3 regions of the Clostridium algidicarnis genome follow, and region 2 is predicted to be linked to each of the others. Evidence: riboswitches for the same ligand, from Rfam matches in the RefSeq annotation. Region 2 holds a riboswitch; each other region holds the start of a gene.

Region 1 (7,465 bases), 490 kb from region 2:
CAAGTAACCGTTTTGTTGATATCGGAATGGTTCCCATCACATTTCCTAATATAAATCCTATTACTACCATAGCCATAAGTACAATAATCACTGTAATCTTAAACCTTTTTCTATCTTTTATAGCAATTCTATTTTTCATAAAATTCTTCCACCTTACCATATATGCTTGGATATATGCTTCTTGCCATATACTCTATTGCCTCTCCATAATAAGGACCTGAATTATACAGAAAATATTCTTGAGGCAAGTAAATCACACGTCCTTCTGTAATTGCTTTTACTCCCTTCCAAACAGGATTTATTTCAAATTGTTCCTCCATAACTTTCTTTGCTTGTTCATCATTTGAAACCATACTTGAAACTAAAATATAATCTGGATTGCTACCTACAATATACTCAACATCTAAGGGTGTAGTTTCAGAACCTAAAGTGTCTGGAGGTAAATTGGAAGCTATATTTTTAAGTTTAAGCGTTTTAGCTATATCTCCCGCTATGCTATTATCAAGCTTTACTGAAACTGATTTAGCCGTAACATATAATATGGCAACAGACTTTTCTTCTGAAGGAAGTTTTGAAACTATAGTATCCTTAGAAGACTCAAGTTTTTTTATACACTCTCCAGACTTTTGCTGTTGGTTTAATATTTTTCCAAACGCTTCATAAGTTAAAACCACATCGTCAAATCCTTTTATATAAGTTATAATTACATTAAACCCCATTTCTCTAAGCTTTTTTGCCTCTGATCCTTGGGTACCTGCTTGCGCTATAATCAGGTCTGGTTTCAATGATACAACCGACTCCATATTTATGGAATATACCGCACCTATCTTCGGAAGATCTAATATTTCATTTTTATATTCAGGTATAATCTTAAGATTTTCAGAAATATCTGAAGTGCATATGGACTTTCCCCCTAAGTCATACCAAATATTAAGAGGTGTCCCAGAAAGTACTGCTACTTTCTTTGGTTTTTCATTTAGTATAGTTTCATTTTTCAAATAATCCTTTATGGTTAAAGGATACTCATTACCTATAACTTCTATTGAAAATGATTTTTGTATAGTATCATCAGTCTTTAAGTTATTTAATGTATTCGTTGTAGTTAATTCTGAATCTTTATTACAAGCCGTAAGGCTTAAAACCATTAGTGATACTATTATCATTTTTGATATTTTTTTCATATAATTCATCCTTTCTTAAACCGTTATGAATAACACTATATTTATAATTAATCATATAATATAGTGTTATCATTATAGCTATAACCTAAATCCTTTTAGCATGAATTACTAGCCTACCATCGCTAACTTCATAGGTACAGGTAGAAAGAGTTAAAATATTATCCTTTGAAGACACGGTAACACCCATCTTAAACATAGATTTATCATTAATACTATTTAAAAACTCCTCATAGTCTTCTTCGCTATTAAAATGGGTTCTAATATAATTAAAATTCGTATCCGTAATATATACTGAAAAAATTTGCCACTTTATATCTTTATAAAGATTATTAAATTCAATAATTTCATTATCATACAAGAACTTACTATCTTTATATTTTACAAGATCTGCAAACATTGAACCATCATTCATGTTGTGCCCATAAAGTATTATATTAATATCATCACTTGCACCTTTATTCCTAAAATCCATAAATATACTTCCATATTTACTTTTTTCCTGGTATGGATCATGATCTAAATAAAATTCATTGTCTTTCCCTTTAAATACAGGATAATCTATTGTTGTATTATGTATTTTAATCCATCCTATAGTTTCTTCATTCAATTCTAAAAGAGGGCTATATTTTTCAGAAATGACATCTTCCTCTTTGGTTTGTAAATCATTTAATGTTCTTTCACATACAACTGCATCTTTATTATTTAGATTTTCTGTACCTATGACCTTTACTTTATCAAATTTTATAGTGTTTTTATTACTCTCTAACTTACAATTAATTAATATATATGTGGCATATATAAAAACTATAGTCCAAATTATAACCAGCCTTTTTTTCATACTCATTCTTCCTCACCAATTAGGTACATTACATTTTTACTTTGTATTTTTATAAAAGAGAGGCTATTAAAACCTCCCTTTTTTCAACTTATTATTTACCCATAACTTTTCTATTTTTAATTTTGCATGATCCATACATAGATATTGACATAATTGAAGCTATAAATATAACTATTGATAAATTTAAAAAACTATTATCTCCAGTTTTAGGATTTGAAACATTGCCATTGTTTTTTGTTGTTATAGTATCATTTTTATTATTACTTCCATTTACATTTGCTCCTTTTGCTTCACTGGACTTTGCTTGAGTTGTAATAGCTTTTATAGTGTTTTTATCAAAGCTTATTTTAAAATTAGTTTTTCTTCCCATTGCTGCAACATTACTTTCTACTTGTACTGGCTCATCTATACTATCAACAAGAAATTTGTAAGTTACAGTCTTGGTATCACCGTTTTGTGAGATTTTACTAGCACTATCAAATGTTCCTGCTGAATTTTTAACAGTTAAGTCGCTCATCGTATCTTTCATCTCTAAAATCACATACATTTTACTATTATTAACCTCTAATTTGACAGGATTTATTATTGCATTACTAGCCTGTGAAGATAATTCTCCTGTGCTAGAATTTAAAGCTTGTACATTAATTGTATACTCCCCATCACTAAGAGTCTCTGCCGCAAAAGCTTTTACCCCTGTAACCAACATAAGAGTCATAATGGATGTTAAAATACTTAATGCTAATCTTTTTGAATGTGTTTTCATAATATACTCCCCAATCTATTTTTATTTTAAAAAATAAAAATTTCACACCAAACCTACTATGACTGAAATCTTAAAACATATACATAAATTCCTTTATCTTTGAACTTTTCCAAAACAAAAATCCTTCTGCATTAAGCCAGAAGGATTTTATCGTTTAAACCACGCAATGAATACGTTTTCAAACACCATCTATCATTCGTAGAGCTTATCGGTGTATAAAAATAGGCAGATTTTCTGGCTTAAGTATCATCGTATATGCAAAGTATAAAATCATAATTTATTCTTGCAAAACTCCTCTATTCACAGTGGCGGGACCGCGAAGGATTTAACCCTTCTTCCCTTTTAATCAATAAATACTTATATTTATTGAACCTATTCCATAATATTTTATTTTTACAAATTAACTATATCATGTATAATATTCTAATACAAGCACTTTTTATTTCATTTGTATTCTTACTCTAAAATTGGAATAACAAAAATCCACGATATTTCTATCGTGGATTTGTTGTCTAAAACTCTAATTTTAATACAATTTATCAATGCTTGATTAACGCTAAAAGGTTTGAATATTGCTAAATTGTGCACCTAGCGATCTTACTAATTTCATTTGTTATTTAAGTGCGATTAATATATTTTTTGTGGTTTTATTATGGAAATCAACTAAAAAAGCACTCCATTAAACTTTATTTTAATGAAATGCTTTTACCTGGTAATTTTCTGGACCTCGAGGTGTTAGATTGGGACGAAGTTACCCTCTTGCTATTTGGGATTGCTAATATTTCTGCTTAAGCGCAGTTTTCCATTTTATTCTACCCTGGATTCCTTGTGGGGACATGCTTTGATGAACTCACTTGTTAACCGCGACAGTTTTTGTTGCTTATATGAAGTGATTGAACTCAGTAGCAAAAAGTGTTATGCTATCAATGTTAAACTTAGTAAAATGTCTTTACTATATAAAAATAAAGTATGAAATTTCAATTGATATAATAATATATTAAAGAGCTTATTTTTGTAGGCTCTTTTTTAATGATAAAGAGAGGTACTAATATGATAAAAGTTGATAACTTATCCTACTCATTTCCGAAAAAGGATCTATATAATAATATTTCATTTACATTAGAAGATGGACAGCATTGTGCTTTCATAGGAACAAATGGCAGTGGAAAAAGTACACTAATAGATATCCTTATTGATCCAGAAAAATATATGTTTGATGGTTCCTTAGAGAAATCCCCTAATTGTAGAATTGGGTATGTAAGTCAATTCTCAGAACAGGGCGAAACAAAAGAAATTACAGTTTTCGAATATATCGGAGAAGAATTTATTAAACTACAAAATGAAATGACATCTATTTGCAGTGAGATGGAAACATCCACCAATGTTGATACTTTACTAGAAAAGTATCAACAAACTTTAGACGCATTTGACGCAATTAATGGTGATGATTTTGAAAAAGTTATTAATAAGAAACTAAATCTTACAAACTTAATGAAGTATAAAGATATAATGATATCTTCCCTTAGTGGTGGTGAAATTAAGCTTATTCAAGTAATTAAGGCAATGCTAAATAGTCCTGACTTAATGATTATGGATGAACCAGATGTGTTTTTAGACTTTGAAAACCTTAATTCTCTTAAAAATCTAATTAATTCACATAAAGGAACAATGTTAATTATTACTCACAACAGATATCTACTTAATCATTGTTTCAACAAAATTATCCACCTTGAAAACATGGAAATACAAGAGTTTGATGGAAGCTATATTGATTATAACTTCTCATTACTTCAAACTAAAATTGAGTTACAAGAACTAGCCGCTGTTGATAATGAAGAAATTGATAGAAACGAAAAACTAATAGATAAACTAAGATTTCTCGCAACTGATCATGCTGAACCTGCAAAAGGAAGAGCTCTAAATGCTAGAGTTAAAGTTCAAGAAAGATTAGAAAAACGTAGAATAAAAGCCCCCTTTGTAGAAATTAAAGAACCTTATATAAGTTTAGCTGCCTATAATGTAATGGATGAAGCCACGGTTTTAAAAGTTACTGATTACAGTGTTGCCTTTGATGACATGCTTCTAGAAAATGTTAACTTTGAGATTAAATCTACTGATAAAGTAGCCATTGTAGGATTAAATGGTACAGGGAAAACTACTTTACTAGGAGAAATCTTAAAAAACAATAATGATTCTATTGAGCTAAATGGAAATGTTGAAATAGCATATTTATCTCAACTACAAAGCAAAACGCTAAATAATTCTAATACCATACTTGAAGAGTTTTTCGATGTTGGTTTCGAAACTCGTGAAGATATTTTATCGCATATTTCATACTATGGTTTTGAAGAAAAAAGAATTAATCAAAAAATAGGCACATTATCTGGTGGAGAAAAAAATCTACTTCAATTAGCTAAAATTTCTGAAAGTAAATCAAACATGTTGCTTCTTGATGAACCAACATGCCATTTAGATACATATTCACAAATAGCACTTGAAAAAGCTATACAAAATTATAAAGGTGCTATTATAATGATTTCACATGATTTCTATACTATAGTAAACTGTATGGATTATGTTTTAATCATTGAAGATAAGACAATTAGAAAAGTAAAGATGAAAAAATTTAAAAGGATGATTTATGCTAATCATTTTGGCAGGGACTATTTAGAAATTGAACAAAACAAAAAAATAGTTGAAACAAAAATACAATTAGCTTTAAAATATAATGATTTTATCCTTGCAAAAGAATTGTCTGAAGAGTTAGAAGGTCTGATTAAGTTACTTCAAATTTAGTGATTAGCAAGGGGCTCACCACCTGCCCCTCTAACACCTCGGTGGCAATATTTAAATGCATTATCCAATAAATTAGAAATTAGATTTACTAAAAATTTAATTATTTTTTTCCACACTGTTTTCCTCTTATGTATAAGTTTATATACCTTTACAAATACTAAAATCAAACTAATAGAGGTGATAATATGACTTCTGAAGAAAAAGCTTATATAGCTGGAATTATAGATGGTGAAGGTAGTATTATGCTTTTAAAGTTTCATCATAATCAATTCCCCTCTCCATGCATAAGCATAAGTTCAACTACTATAGAATTATTACAATGGATAAAAGACGTAACTAAGATTGGAACAATAAAGGCAAAGAAAAATTATAATATAGAAAAGCATGCAGATTCATTCACCTATACAATAAAGTATAATGATGCTATCAATCTTCTAGTTGAGATTGAACCATATTTAGTTATTAAAAGTAAAAAGAAAACTTTTACAAGGAATTCATGGGTCTAAAATTGGAATAAGTAAAAATCCACGATATTTCTATCGTGGATTTATTGGTGGAGGCGAGGGGACATGCTCTTCCAGCATTTCTGAACTGGCACTGACTATGTGTTAAACTTAATACTATTAAGTCTCCTGGCGTATTATGAAAGCCATAATTTAGTTATGCTAAGCTTCCATCCTAGTACCTCATGCTAACTCTTAAGAATTAGTTTAGAAGCCTATAAGTCGATACGAGGCTGTTGAATTTCTTCACATACCTCTCGGCATTGCCGTCACCTTAAAGTGTTACGGGTTCACCGATAAAGCCAAGTTTTCACTTCTAGATCACTCTAAAAGGCGACCCTATTTATGAATCGAACCCCTGTCCGAAAGTAGATAGGCTTTAGCATCTCCGAGTGCAGTCTATTATTTAAAATTCCCTCTGCAAAGCGCCAATAGACAGGCTCTTTACTTCAGTAGCTTCATAATTTCCGTTCCTAAGTCAAAGCTTTCTTAGGCTCGGGTCCCTACTAATCGGCGCCCTATCCTAGGCCGTAGGACTCCCAGGTAGAACGAACAGCTATATTAAGCTGCTAATGCAAAATTATCTTCTGCGTTTACATTTTCTTCTAGTTTTTTAAGGCGGGCCCAGAAGGTCCCTCCACTCGCTTCTAAAGCTGCTCCCACCCCCGTCGAAGCCATTACGCCCCCATGTCATAACATGATACTCGGTTAAGAGTGCTTTAAGTAAACTATTCAATTTTAATTTTACATCAATATAGAATTACATTATATCAAAGCTATATACTATAGTCAATGGTTATTCTATATATCCGATGTATACAATGATACATCAGTTAATGTTATTTATCAATAGGTTATGTGTATATATAATGTTACTTTTATAATCATTTGCTATTTTTTCACAAAAAGACAGTAAGATTAGTAATACATTAAAATCCCACGCTACCTAATTATTAAATTTTACATTACCTCTATTTTAAAACATAACTATCTCATATAATAATTTTCATTCTTTATTAATAGCACACATCACATATAGCCATAAATCTCAAATACCTTCCAAATAGAATCTTCTTTAGATAAAAGTAAGCGTAAGCTGCTCTTTCATTATATTATAAACATCTTCAAACTCACATGCTGATAATTATTTATTCTTAGTTTTAATTTCTAATTTAAGCTTATTGGCTATACTAAAATTAATATTATTATATATGACAAATCCTATAATAGAACCTAATGTATTTAATATTAAATCATCTATATCACAACTTCCTAAATTAAATAGTAATTGAATTGTTTCAATAGATGCACTTACTAAAATTGAAATAAAAATAGTATTGTTTAATCTTTTACAATTATTAAACAATATAGGTAATAAAAATCC
Region 2 (7,465 bases):
GGACGGATTTACCCTTTGTAAGTCTATTCGGGATATATCCTATATACCTATAATAATTTTAACTGCAAGATCTAGTGATGATGATAAGCTTCTTGGCTATGATCTTGGTGCGGATGATTATGTAACTAAACCCTTTAGCCCCAAGATATTAGTAGCTAAGGCCAAAGCATTATTAAAAAGAAGCACATCTTTAGAAAACAATAATATCACTTATAAGAACATACATGGATTAGTAATAAATACAGCTTCACATGAAGTTTATGTAAATGAAGAAGAAATTTATCTAACACCAAATGAATATAATCTATTGTTATATTTAATGCAAAATCAAGGTATATCCTTAAGTAGAGATAAAATATTAGATAATGTTTGGGGCATAGATTATTATGGAGATCCTCGAACTGTAGATACAACTATTAAAAGGCTTAGGGAAAAATTAAAAGAAAAATCTTCTTTTATTTCTACTGTAAGAGGAAGTGGATACAAATTTGAGGTGAAAATATGAAAAAAAATTTAACTTTAAGATTATTTGTTATAACCTCTATATTTATAAGTATTATTTTAATACTTATACTTTCCTTGCAATCTATATTTTTTGAAAAGTTTTATATAAATAAAAAAATGAATACCCTAAAATCAGAAATAACTAAATTTAAAATAGCTTATTCCTATAATTATGATAATAAGCCAGAATTATTTAAAAGTATGCAAGATTTTGAGATAAATAACAATGCTAAAATTGCTATATTTTCAAATAAGGGTGAAATTATGTTTTTATCTGATCCTAATAAACAAATGGATGATATAGTCCTTCAGATGCTAAAAGAAGCCTTTAAAAAATCATCTAAGACCACAGATTTTTCTTCTACTCTTAATGAAGGTAAGGTTACAGCAAATATATTTGCTAGTGAGAATAAAGATATTAAAAATATTGTATGCTTAGCCCCAATATCACTTGAAAGTATTAATGATAATATAATAATTTCTGTGTCACCTCTTCAAACCATTAAAGAAGCTTCTTTAGTAATAAAGGACTTTTATCCCTATGCACTTTTTCTAGGTGTCTTAGGCATAGTATTTCTATCTATTATATATTCAAATTTAATATCAAAACCTTTAAAAGATATTAATAAAACTGCCTTTAAAATGGCTAACCTAGATTTTTCTGAACAATGTACAGTAGATAGGGAAGATGAAATAGGAAATCTTGCAAAAACTTTAAACTTTTTATCTTTAAACCTTAGTAATTCATTAAATGCTTTAAAAAAGTATAATAATAAACTTAAGGATGACATTGAAAAAGAAAAGCGTATTGAAAATATGCGTAAAGATTTTATAGCTAATGTATCTCATGAACTAAAAACCCCAATAAGCCTTATAGAAGGGTATGCTGAAGGTTTAAAAGATAATATAGCAAAAGAAGATCAAAAAGACTTTTATGTTGATGTGATAATAGATGAAGCGCACAATATGGAAAGTCTTCTAAATGACATGCTAGATCTTTCTCAACTAGAATCTGGTTCCTTTAATCTACATATAGATTCCTTTAATATTAAGCCTTTAATAAATCATGCTTTAAAAAAGTTCAAAGGATTAATGGAAACTAAAAACATTAATGTTGCCGTAGACGTTAGTGATAATTTAGTAATTGGTGATAAAATAAGAATTGAACAAGTTTTAAATAACTTTATATCTAATGCCATAAAAAACACTATTGAAAAAGGTAGTATAAGTATATCTTCAAGAATAGAGCAAAAACCTTACAAATCGAATATTGATAATGATTATAAGACTAAGGATTATTTATTTGTTGAAGTATTTAATACAAATTCTAATATTCCAAAGGAAGAACTAAATAATATATGGGATAAATTTTATAAAATTGACAAGTCAAGAGATAGATCTAAAGGTGGTACAGGACTTGGTCTTAACATAGTGAAAAATATATTAGAAAAGCATAACAGTGTATATGGTGCTTTTAATAAATTAGATGGGGTTTGTTTTTATTTTTCTTTAGAAATAGATTCTATAAAATGTTAATTAATGTTTTAACAAAAATATCTTGATTTTATATAGTAACTATTATATAATAATAATTGTCAACATATTGACATAATATTAATTAACATAATATAGGAGGATGGTTTTATGAAAAAATTTGTCTGTACAATTTGTGGATTTGTTTACGAAGGTGAAACTGCACCAGAAAAATGCCCTCAATGTGGAGCTCCAGCTTCAAAGTTTATAGAAAAAGTTGAAGGTGAAATGTCCTGGGCAGATGAGCATAGAATTGGAATTGCTAAAGATGTAGACCAAGAAATAATTGAAGGTTTAAGAGCTAACTTTACTGGAGAATGTACCGAAGTTGGAATGTACCTTGCTATGAGTCGTCAAGCTGACAGAGAAGGATTTCCTGAAGTTGCAGAAGCATACAAAAGAATAGCTTTTGAAGAAGCAGAACACGCTGCTAAATTTGCTGAATTATTGGGAGAAGTTGTTGTTGCTGATACAAAAACTAATCTTCAAGTAAGAGTAGATGCAGAACACGGTGCTTGCCAAGGCAAAAAAGACTTAGCAACTCTTGCAAAAAAACTTAATCTAGATGCAATACATGACACAGTTCATGAAATGGCTAAAGATGAAGCTAGACATGGTGCTGCATTTAAAGGATTATTAAATAGATATTTTAAATAAGATAAATTAGTATATACCACATAAAGTGAATATTAAAAATGAAAGATAAGGAGCCTTATTTTACTAAAGGCTTCTTATCTTTTATCATAATCATACATATTTATATAAATATCAGCCATTGTTTATATAAATTTATACAAGGCCTCCATCTAAGGTTATTATTTGGCCTGTAATATATTTTGATTCATCAGAACATAAAAAACATGCTAGATTAGCTACATCTTCTTGTTCTCCAAATTCACCCATTGGTATATCCTCTTTTAAAGCAATTATTTCTTCTTCTGTAAGCCAATTATTCATTGTGGTCTTTATAACCCCTGGTGATATAGCATTTATCCTTATATTAGATGGTGCGAGCTCCTTAGCTAATGCTTTAGTAAAAGAGTTAACACCACCCTTTGAAGCTGAGTAAATAACTTCACAAGATGCCCCAACATTTCCCCATATAGAAGATATATTTATAATACTACCAGACTTTTCACCTATCATATACTTTACAGCTGTATGACAAGTATTAAACATTCCTTTTAGATTTGTATTTATTAAAGAATCCCAGTCACATTCTTCCATATCCGTAAATAATCCCACCTTAGAAATTCCAGCATTATTTACTAGTATATCTATCTTTCCGAAAGTCTTAAAAGTATCTTCTATAAGTATCTTAGCCTCATCATATTTTGATACATCTGCCTTATATTTAATTGCATACCCACCTGCATCTTTTATTTCATCTACCACATTCATAGCTGAAGCATCATCACTCTTATAATTCACTACAACTAAGGCCCCTTCTGTAGCAAGTTTTTTAGCTATAGCTCTTCCTATACCTTTTGAAGATCCTGTTACTACTGCTATTTTGCCCTTAAGTATATTCATTAATTCACCTTTTCTCTCAGAATAATAACTTTTAATATCAATCTTAATTTAAGATTAATACTAAAAGTCTTCATTATATTTAATACATTTACACTATATTCTGTTTAGTATAGCAGAAAAAAATATTTTTACATAGTTATAATTATACAAAACCCTTTTTTAAAAACTAAAAGGCTTAAAAAATATATTATATCTTTTAAGCCTTTTAATATTAAATAATCATAATTACACTTACAAAAAGTAAATACATACCTATAAATAACATATGCTTAACATTAATCTTATTGTAATTTGCGGTATAATTTAAAGTTCCATTATAACATCTGCTATTTATAGCATCCTTTATATTATTCCACCTTCTAAGTGTGTTTACAAAAAGTAATCCAGCTATTTTAGCGCTATTTTTAATTTTAAGATTAAAGGTATCAAATCCATTTCTACTTTTAACTGAACTAGTCATTATAATAAGTTCCTCTTCTAAAAGTAATATAAATCTTTCCATACTTTTTGCTATATCACAAAAGTCCTGTAAGTATTTAGATTTATGAAGCAGATTCAAAATATCATCCATAGGGGTGGTAAGTGATAAATAACCTACACAAAGCCCACCAGAAAAAGACTTAGCTATTATTAAAAAGGTAGCTTTAGCCCCATAATCAAAGAAAAAGGTTATGGACGAAATTAAAGCAAATGCTGCTGTACCTAATGAAAATTTCATTACTATATTAAAATAATGCTTATTTTTAAAATGCATAAATCCAAAAAATATTATGTTTATTATTATTGGTAAATAGCTTTTGCTAAATCCTAAAATTATAATAGCACCTAATGATATAAATATCTTTTCTAAAGGATTTACTATTGATTTATCATTGACTTTAGAAAGAAGTATTACTTCTTTGAGCATACAGTTTTTCTACCAATATAGTAACCTATGAATCCAGCACCTGCAGCTGCTTGTAATGCAAATAAGAAGCTTTCTATTTCCCCTGATGGTGGCTCCCATATATGGCTAAACCATGGTTCATAAGAAGCATCTATTTCCATTATAGCCTCTTCAGCCATAGAATCAGCCCCTTCAAATTCACCATTTCTTCCAATTACAAGTGCTCCTACTATTATGATGAAGCATAAAACTATCATAGTTATCATTTTCTTTTTCATATTATTTCACCCCGCCTAATGATATTAATTCTTCTTTAGAATGCTTTTCAATGAATTCAAATATACCAACAGTTAAAATTCCTTCTATTACAGCAAGTGGAATTTGTGTTATAGCAAATATTCCTATAAACTTTATAAAAGAGGCTAAAACTCCGCCATCTGTGGCTGGGAATGCTAGTCCTAGTTGTAATGAGGTAACTATATATGTGACTAAATCTCCTAAGGCTGCTGCTAAAAACACAGCTAATCTTTTATTCTTATTTTTTAGTGCTCTATAAATAACATAAGATATTATAGGTCCTACAATACCCATAGAAAATACGTTAGCACCTAAAGTTGTAATACCACCATGTGCTAAAAATATTGCTTGGAACAGTAATACTATACTTCCAACAACACTCATAACATAAGGTCCAAATAAGATAGCTCCAAGTCCTGTACCTGTAGGATGAGAACTACTACCACTAACTGACGGTAGCTTCATTGCTGACAGTACAAATGCATAGGCTGCAACTAAGGCTAATAACATCTTTAAATCTTTGTTATCTTTTGTTTTACTTTTTATATCCCTGAGCCCTAGTATGAAAAATGGTGCACTTAATGCAAAGTAAACCACACACCATAAAGGACTTAAAAATCCTTCTACAATATGCATTGCATTTGCCATATAGGTACCTCCCAAAAACATTAGTAACGATAAGATAAAAACACTCTTTTTCTTCATTTCTTTTCCTCCTATTAAATTTATATTTATACAAAAAATGACGCCCTAAGGGCGTCATTAGTATACAAAATCATTAATTACTTTGATTTTTCTAATACCTTCCCTCCGAAAGTTTGTTTATTTGTTTAGGCAGGTCTCCTGGCTTATGAATCATCCTCCCCTTACCCTTCCCTCATTTAAAGAAGTGGCATGTAAGGTTTGTACTCAAATACAGTAGCGGGGGCTGCTGTGGCTTTTACCACATTCCCTTTTCACCTTTACTAAAAAAGGCACCTAAACTTTTATTAAATTTTTAATTATATCCTATAAACTATTCTACCTATCTACTCAGATATCCTCTAGGTGTAAGAAACTTATCTCCCTTTATATAACTTTCACTATTTCCTATAATTACAATAGTAAACATATCTACATTAGTATCTTCGAAAGTATCTAAGGTAAATATCTCCTTTTCTTCACCATCTCTAAGAGCATTTTTCACAATAGCTACAGGTGTACTTCCTTTTCTAAAAGTCTTTATTATATCTATACATTCTCTTAGATAATTTGGTCTCCCCTTACTTTTAGGATTATATAATGAAATTACAAAGTCTGCATTTGCAGCAAGTTCTACTCTTTTTTTAATTAGTGAATATGGTGTCATAAGATCACTTAAACTAATATTGCAATTATCATGCATTAAAGGTGCGCCTACCATAGATGCAGCAGCTGAAGCCGCTGTTATACCTGGTACAACCTCTACACTATCCATATCTTCTTCTTTACATAACTCTAGTATAAGTCCAGCCATACCATATATTCCGGCATCTCCAGTACTAACTATAGACACAGTCTTACTTTCTGCCATACTTAAAGCTTGCTTACATCTTTCCTCTTCGCCCTTCATTCCTGTTGCATAAACTTCTTTACCTTCAATTAAGGACTTAATCATATCTATGTATTTTACATAACCTACAATAACTTCACTTTCCTCTAAGGATTTTCGTGCCTTTATTGACATATGTTCAATTCCCCCTGGGCCCATTCCAATTACATATAACTTTTTCATACTTATCCCTTCTTTCTATATCTATCAATAGAATCTAACGTCTTTATTCCATAACATCTATAATCTTTAATCTTTATATTTAAGTCTAAACCTTTTTTAAGACCTTCTTCATCTTCATATATTATGCCTAAAATATCTCCACTATGACCCCCTATTATCCCAAGTCCTTTAGTGTCTTCACATATTTTAATAACATCATTTAAAATGGAGTAATGAAGTCTTCCTTCATTTAAAACAATACTATCTGTACTTACTTTTGCTAACTTTCTAATACTTTTCTTATTAAAGGCTTCCATTAGGTCTTTTTCTAAATAATCTAATTTAGCTAAATCACCTATTGATGTTTTATTAAAATCTATGGTATTTATTAATCTTTTCCCTTCATATACCATAACATAAAACTCCATATAATTCCCAAGTTCTAAAGAAAATTTGCCATCTTTATATTGAAATAATGTAGCCTTTTCAAATATTATACTATCTGTAGGCTCTATAGATACAGCTAACTTTATAAGTTCTTCCTCCGAAAAGCTTTTGTTAAAACACTTTAATAAAGAATTATATAAGGCACATATATCTGCAGTGCTACTAGCAAATCCTTTTCCTCTTGGTATATCTGATTTAATGTCTATTATAAAGTCTTCATAAAACCTTTCATATCCCCAAATTTTAAGGGCAGCTTTTAAAAATTCATAGCATTTATTATTATTATTATCTAAATCTTTTCTTTTTTCTTCTTTTAAGGTAACCTCAGTATAAATATCACAAGGAAAGGATAAGAGCAAATCTCTATCTTTCATCTTTCCTTGGAATATTTCCCCAAGGCTACCAGGATATTTGCTTACATAATTCATAAATACTCCTATAGAATAGAGCTTAGGTACTCTGAAAGCTTAGTCTCATCATTAAAACAAATACCAGTGGGTTTGTCTTTACGCCCTATAACAACAACCCATAAA
Region 3 (7,465 bases), 730 kb from region 2:
CTTCAGTAACACTATCTTTTTGCTCTTCTTTTACTTCAGTAACATTATCCTTTTTCTCGTCTTTTAATTCATTGTTTACTTCTGTATTATTATCTTTTTGATCATCTTTCACATCTTTTACTTCTTCTGCTTCTGCTTCATTTCCTAAAAGAGTTATAGATTTATAAACAGATTTTTTGTTATATATATCTCCTAAAGCAAGTATTGCTTGTTCAGTACTCATTTTACTTTCTGTTCCCCACTCACTCTTAAATTCAAAGTGATCACCAGTTTTAAATGTCAAAAGTGCATCTAAAAGTGTATTACCACTTTTAATCCACTTGTTAGAGAAGATATCCTCTTCATTTGCTATAAGAGCTTGTATCACTGCAGATAATGTATATGGATTTTCATTTCCATAAGATTCAAATCCGCCACTTTCTAATTGCATGCTACTTATATATTCTATAGAAGAATTTATTATTTTTTCTACCCCTTTTATATCTTTATGGTTTGCCAATGCTGTCATAACCATAGTTGTAGTATCTACATCCGAATAATGACCGTCTTTTGCCATAGATATTATATAATTCACAGCCTTTTCTTTATCATAATCAGCCTTTGACATATCTAGTGCAATCATTGCAAATGCTTGCAAAGTTGGCCAATCTTCATCACCATTTGAAATTACAAATGCGCCATTTTCATTTTGTGAATCCTTAAGCATCTTAACATAATTCTTACCCTTGTAATCTTTTGGATTTTCTCCTGCTGCAATAATAGAAATTATGTTATTTATAGCATCACTAACATTGTCCACTTCAAAAACTTCTATCTTATCTTTTACATTTATATTCTTTGATATATTGCGTAATCCTAATGCTTCTCTAAAACTATAAACGTCTTTTTTTTCATAATATCTAGTGATTTCCATTAGGATATCTTCCAGTTTTACTTCTAGCTTTTTATCTGAATCTATACTAGATAAGAAATAATCACTACAATGTTCTATTTCAAATACTATATATCCATCCTTTGATGTATGTGGTCCACTAATCTTTTCTATATTATGAGTATCGTCATTATAATAATATAAATAAACAGGCTTCACACTATCATACTTCATTGTTATCTTAGCTTTAGCTGGTAATATTCCATTATCTTTAAAGGATAATATTTTAGCATCATTATAATCTTTTAAAATAGATTCTTTGTTTTGGCTATCTTTATTTAAATCAATATTTATAGCCTTTATATTTTCCTTTTTTATGTCTTTTGTTTGAAATTCCCATGTCATATCCTTATTTATGAATTTTAAAATTTTACTCTTTCCTAGGGACTTTTCAAATATATCCGAAGAAATGTTTCCATCCTTATCCATACCTATTGTAATATCTTTTACAACTGGATCTTTAATACCTTCACCCACTTTATTTTCATCATAGGTTGTCTCTAAAATTTGTTCCTCTACCGGAAGGGATACTACATAAGTGTTTGGTACAACGTCTATATGCTTATCTCTTTTACCAATCCTTATATTATATATAGCATTTGGTGCTTTAAAATTAACCTTCCCATTATCATCAGTTTTAAAGTTTCCAATACCTTCGATATTAACATCAATGTTTTTCAAAGCTGTCTTATCTTTTTGCTTTAACACAGTTACCTCGTGATTCTCATCTAAAGACTTCAATGATACTACTGGTATATCTGTATATAGTTTAAACTCTTTGTCAAATTCATAATGAGTCATATAAAATACTATCTCATCATAATTAAATTTTCCTTGTGCATCTTTTATATTAGTAAAACCACTTGCTCCTATCATAGGTTGTCTAATATCTAAGCCTCTTTTTACATAATAACTCCACCCAAGATTCTCACTTTGATTTTCTCCGAGTATTCCAGTTACTATGTACCCTTCTCCATTTCCGGTTCCATTAACATTTTCTTTGCCTACAGCCTTCATTAAGACTTCAAGAACATTACTTTGGGAAATGCTTGACTCTACAATATTATTAAATAAAGTCTCTTTGTTACCTTCAACTCTTACCCTTATCTTTTCATAAGGAGGCATGTCTACTATAAAGCTAACTTCTTTTTCTGATTTAACACCTTCTAGTTCTGCTACAACTTTCAGCGTATATTTCCCTGCCTTACTTATATCGCCACCTAAGAAATCTTTTCCATTTAATGTAGACTTCCAGGTTCCTTCATCTGTTGATATATCTATATTTATAGTTTCTGTATATATCTTTCCTTCTTTTACGCCTTCAACTGATATAACTGCTGGTTCTTTTATTTCACTCATAGAATCATTTTTTATTTCAAATATTGATTGTCCATAATATAGGTCAACTAATGCCCCAATTACATGTGACGTAGCTACCATTTCATATGCTCCACCTTCAAACTTTGCAAAGCCACCATATTTATTATTACCTCTTGGTGCTGCCTTAAATTTCAAAAGTGCATCTAGCATACTTTTATCTTTAATCCATTCCTTAGAAAGAGGATTTATATTATTCGCAACTAAGCCCTGAATTACTATAGCTAAAGCCCTTGATTTATTACCTGATTCAAAGGTTCCGTCAGGTTTTTGCGAAGCTTTCATTGTAGTAATAATTGTACTTATAGCATTATCAACCCCTTTAATTTCAGGGTGAGAAGCTAATGCTATAAGGGCCATACCATTAGACTCTATATTGCTATAGGTATTACTTGTATTTTTATTATTAAGTATTAAATCTATTAATGCATTAATAGCAAGTTCTTTATCATAATCAGCTTTTGCAGTTTCTAAAGCTATTATAGAATATGCTAGTATAGCAGGCGCATCAATATCTAATTCTTCATTCATTATGAATTGGCCTTGAAACTTTCCAACTTCTTTTCTTTGGGATTTAACTAGCGATTTTATATAATCTTTCCCTTTATAAGCTTTAGGATCTTTCCCTGAACCAACCAATGCCAATATATTTTGAGCATATATCAACGAAGATTCTCCTATTTTTATATAAACCTTGTCTAATATCTTTTGATCTACATTAACCTTACTTAAGGCAATTGGAACCATAGATTCTACAGTTTCCATTTCATAAAACTTCTTTAAATTTTCGATTTCATTTTTTATTTTTGCCTTATCTTCCACACTTATGTCTTCTAATGAACTAGGCTTTTTAATATTAAAGCTTTTTGCTATCTTTATATTCTGATCATTATCTAGTTGTGCAAATACTGTTATAATACCTTCTTTGCGTGCTTTTAAAAATCCATCGTTATCAATTGAAGCTAGCTTTTTATTATCCACACTCCAAATCAAATTTGCATTTTTAATATCTTCGCCATCCTGGTCTTTTACCATAGATTTTAAAGGTATGCTATCTCCAATTTCTATAGATTCTTCAGTATTTAATATTTCTATAGATTTTGCTACAGGAGAATACACACTTATACTTATATCACTACTTATATCTTCATTCCCTTTTATCAAAGCATGAACATTAGTTGTTCCGTGAATTTTAGCTTTTAATATACCTTTTTCGTCTATGGATGCAATATTTTCATCATCTATAGTCCATATAATTTCATTACCTTGTACTATATCTTTATCTTTATCTAAAATCTTTGTTTCTAAAGATAGAGTTTTACCTTCTTTAATAGAAGTATTAGCTGCTACTATCTCTATAGAATTCGCTTCTTTTTGTTCTTGCTTTACTGTCTTATATGCTGACTTGCCCGTTTCCATACTCTTTAAAGCTAGTATTGAAAGAGATGTGGCTTCATTTTCTGAAACTTTTCTATAAGTACTATTGAATATAAACTTGTCTTCTTCTTTAAAAGATAATAGAGCTGTTAAAAGATTTGTACCATCTTTAACCCATTCATCCTCTAGTGGATTTTCCCCAAGTGCTACAAGGGCATGTATTACCATAGCTGTAGCTACTGCATTTCCTTCTGAATCTGAATCATCATCTGCTAAAGAATTAATTGAAAAACTACCATCATAAAGCTGTTCACTTTTTAAATATTCCTTTAACTCTTCAATTAACGCATTAACACCTTCTACATCTTTATGTGAAGATAAAGCAATTATTGCAAGAGATGTTTTTACAACATTGTCATCAAAACTCTTACCTTCTTCAGATTCTTTTGCAAAGCTCATTAATAACTTAACTGCTGATACTTTATTATATTCAGCCTTAGTCATGTCCATTGCAATAATGGCATTTGCCATATTTTCAGGATATGAATCTTCCTGCTCATTATTTACTACAAAAAGTCCACTTTCTGTTTGTCCATCTAAGACTTCTTTTACATAATTTTTGCCTTCATAATCTTCAGGATTCTTACCTGCTGCAACTAAATTTATAATATTCTTTGGATAAGTTTTAAGACTCTTATATTCATAAATATTTATTTTATTTGAATCTATATTTTCCCCTAATAAATTTAAGGCTAATGTATCATTATCTTCATACTTTGAAAGTGACTTTATATTACCTTTTGTTGTTTCTATAGCTTCTTCTATTAAATCTTCCTTGTCTTCTGCCAAAGCTTTAACCGGAACATATGATATGATATTTAAAAGTATAGAAAAAATTAAAACGATACTTAAAGATTGGAATTTATTTCTTTTCATACTAACACCCTTTCTTTGTTTAAGATTAAAACGATTTTTTAATTTCAGTTTTTAATACCTCCTTATTAGATAAACTCATTTACCTAAATTTATGTTATTTATATAAAAGGTCCTAGTTAAAAGCAAAATGCACCTATCACTTAGCTTTTCACTGTGAATAGGTGCATTAAAATTATTCTATAATAATAAAAAACCTTAGCTTTAAAGGCTAAGGTTTAACTAATATATACAAACCCTATATAAATATACTTATAGTATAATAGTAAACTTATATAGAAATCTTAATATCTTGTGTTAAACCTTTAATCGGAAGGCCCCTACTACACTTTCAACTAGTTAGATGTCCTGACTTATGGTTCATAGCATCCTTCCGCCTTCCCAGAAAAATAAATTCCAGTGACTTTATAATAACATTGAAGTAGCTCCCCAAATACAGTGGCCGTACCGTCCAGGATTTTAACCTGGTTCCCTTTTAACTTATATAATCTTATAAATTCGTAGTTGATTTAGTCTTATTTAATTTTCTATATCTATTTTAATATATTTAATAGTTTATTCAAAACTTGTTAACTTTTATATAAGCAATCTAGCTCCTTGCTATAAGGTCTAACTTCTATTTACTCTTTATATATTAACAATATATTAACGACTTTAAAAAAACTCCCAAAGGAGTTTTTTTTAAGTTATATAAACAAGATTCTAAACTTCTAACAGCATCTTAATTATTTCCATAAATGCATACCTTATTTTAAATTAGACATCTCAATAGACTTTTTAGTACAGTTTCTCATAGCTGAAATAACTGCTGTTCTTAGTCCCTTTTCTTCAAGAGTTGCTACAGCCTCTATGGTTGTGCCACCTGGAGAACAAACCATATCTTTTAAAGCTCCTGGATGCATCCCTGTTTCTAATACCATTTTTGCAGACCCGTATACTGCTTGAGCTGCGAACTTATAAGCTTGGTTCCTTGGCATGCCATCTAATACTGCAGCATCCGCCATAGCCTCTATAAACATATACACATAAGCTGGCGCTGATCCACTTACAGCGGTTACCACATCCATTAATTTTTCACCAACTATTTCTGCTTTCCCAAAGCTTTCAAATATAGTAACCATATACTCTAATTCTTCTTTAGTTACCATGTCATTAGGACATATTGCAGACATACCTTCTCCAACAAGTGCTGGAGTATTAGGCATTACTCTAATTACCTTTAACTTTCTCCCAAATGTTTCTTCTGTGCCCTTAATATCTTTTCCCGCTGCAATAGTTACAATTATTACATCTTCTTTTACTACATCTTTTATTTGATTAATTATCACCTTGTATAAATTTGGTTTTACGGATAATATTAATATATCTGAAATTTTAGCAACCTCATTATTATCAGTAGTTGTATTAATATTATACTTTTCTTTAGCTGCGTTTAAACTTTTCTCATTTAAATCTCCAACTATTATGCTATCTGAAGAAACTATATTACTTTTAATAATTCCTCCCACCATAGCAAGTCCCATGTTTCCACATCCTATAAATCCTATTGTCTTTTTCATAATTACATCCCCTTATATTTTAACAGAGCTACACTATGCAAAGGTTTGTTCAGTTCTGTCAATTATTTCATTTTGTAATACCTTATCAAGATTATTGAAATAGTCACTGTATCCTGCAACTCGTACTATAAGATTTTTGTATTCATCAGGGCTTTTTTGTGCCTCTATTAGTACTTCTTTGTTCACTACATTAAATTGAATATGGTGTCCATCTAATTTAAAGTATGACCTTACTAAATCTGCCATATTATTAAGACCCTTTTCTCCCTCTACAACGGATGGTGTAAACTTTTGATTTAACAAAGTTCCACCTGTTTTTAGATGATCCATCTTAGCTGCTGATTTAATAACTGCTGTAGGCCCTTTTAAGTCTGCCCCTTTTTCTGGTGAAATCCCTTCTGAAAGTGGAACATAAGCCTTTCTTCCATTTGAAGTTGCTCCTATAACCGATCCAAAATAAACATGGCATGTAGTTGGGAGCATATTTATTTTAAACACTCCACCCTTACCATTTTTCCTACCATCTACTTCTTTAAAGAATGCTTCAAATATCTCCTTCATTACGTCATCTGCATAGTCATCATCATTTCCGTACTTAGGAGTTCTGTCTTTTAAAAGTTTTAACACATCTTCATGGCCCTCAAAATTATCCTTTAATGTTTCAGCCAATTCATCCATAGTTATATTCTTTTTATCAAATACTTGATACTTTATAGCTGTTAGAGCATCTGTGATTGTACCTATGCCGACACCTTGTATATAACTAACATTGTATCTAGCACCACCTGCATTATAGTCTTTTCCATTGGAAATGCAATCAGACGTTACAATTGAAAGAAATGGTACTGGCATCATAGTTGCATATATTCTTTCAATAACCCTATTACCTCTTACTTTAATATCAATAAAATGCTTAAGTTGTTTTTTGTATGCTTCAAATAGTTCATCATAAGTTTTAAGTTCATTAACATTTCCTGTTTCAATTCCTAACTTTTCACCAGTCATAACATCAATACCATTATTTAAAGTTATTTCCAATATCTTTGGTAAATTAAAGTATCCTGTAAGAATATATGCTTCCTTACCAAAGGCACCGGTTTCAACACATCCACTATTTCCACCACATCTAGCATCTTCTAAAGATTTGCCTGCATTAATAAGTTCTTGAATTACAGCATCAGTATTAAACATAGATGGTTGACCCCATCCTTTTCTTGAAATCTCACAAGCTCTTTTAACAAACTTTTGTGGACTCTTCTTACTTATTTGAACATTTGAACTTGGTTGT

The links. A riboswitch is a leader RNA that binds a small molecule or an ion and turns the genes downstream of it on or off. The one in region 2 is predicted to bind cobalamin.
Region 1: it holds a riboswitch for cobalamin, as region 2 does, so the genes downstream of both, BV55_RS0109260 (NEAT domain-containing protein) here and BV55_RS0111590 (energy-coupling factor ABC transporter permease) in region 2, are expected to answer to the same signal.
Region 3: it holds a riboswitch for cobalamin, as region 2 does, so the genes downstream of both, BV55_RS0108330 (Ig-like domain-containing protein) here and BV55_RS0111590 (energy-coupling factor ABC transporter permease) in region 2, are expected to answer to the same signal.

What each region holds. Positions count from the first base shown of each region.
Region 1 covers NZ_JNLN01000001.1:1,943,457-1,950,921, reverse strand. Annotated here, with positions in the region: gene BV55_RS0109275 (FecCD family ABC transporter permease) at 1-139, opposite strand, end outside; gene BV55_RS0109270 (ABC transporter substrate-binding protein) at 129-1,181, opposite strand; gene srtB (class B sortase) at 1,267-2,025, opposite strand; gene BV55_RS0109260 (NEAT domain-containing protein) at 2,111-2,782, opposite strand; cobalamin riboswitch at 2,990-3,173, opposite strand; gene BV55_RS0109255 (ABC-F family ATP-binding cassette domain-containing protein) at 3,833-5,578, shown strand; gene BV55_RS0109245 (LAGLIDADG family homing endonuclease) at 5,764-6,084, shown strand; RNA gene ssrA (transfer-messenger RNA) at 6,428-6,760, opposite strand; gene BV55_RS0109235 (VanZ family protein) at 7,226-7,465, opposite strand, start outside.
Region 2 covers NZ_JNLN01000001.1:2,434,448-2,441,912, reverse strand. Annotated here, with positions in the region: gene BV55_RS0111620 (response regulator transcription factor) at 1-505, shown strand, start outside; gene BV55_RS0111615 (sensor histidine kinase) at 502-2,040, shown strand; gene BV55_RS0111610 (NADH peroxidase) at 2,149-2,694, shown strand; gene ymfI (elongation factor P 5-aminopentanone reductase) at 2,827-3,570, opposite strand; gene BV55_RS0111600 (CbiQ family ECF transporter T component) at 3,782-4,477, opposite strand; gene BV55_RS0111595 (energy-coupling factor ABC transporter substrate-binding protein) at 4,462-4,734, opposite strand; gene BV55_RS0111590 (energy-coupling factor ABC transporter permease) at 4,736-5,458, opposite strand; cobalamin riboswitch at 5,570-5,750, opposite strand; gene cobJ (precorrin-3B C(17)-methyltransferase) at 5,778-6,506, opposite strand; gene BV55_RS0111580 (GHMP family kinase ATP-binding protein) at 6,509-7,360, opposite strand; gene BV55_RS0111575 (cobalt-precorrin-6A reductase) at 7,369-7,465, opposite strand, start outside.
Region 3 covers NZ_JNLN01000001.1:1,706,769-1,714,233, reverse strand. Annotated here, with positions in the region: gene BV55_RS0108330 (Ig-like domain-containing protein) at 1-4,621, opposite strand, end outside; cobalamin riboswitch at 4,944-5,130, opposite strand; gene proC (pyrroline-5-carboxylate reductase) at 5,365-6,177, opposite strand; gene hypD (trans-4-hydroxy-L-proline dehydratase) at 6,211-7,465, opposite strand, start outside.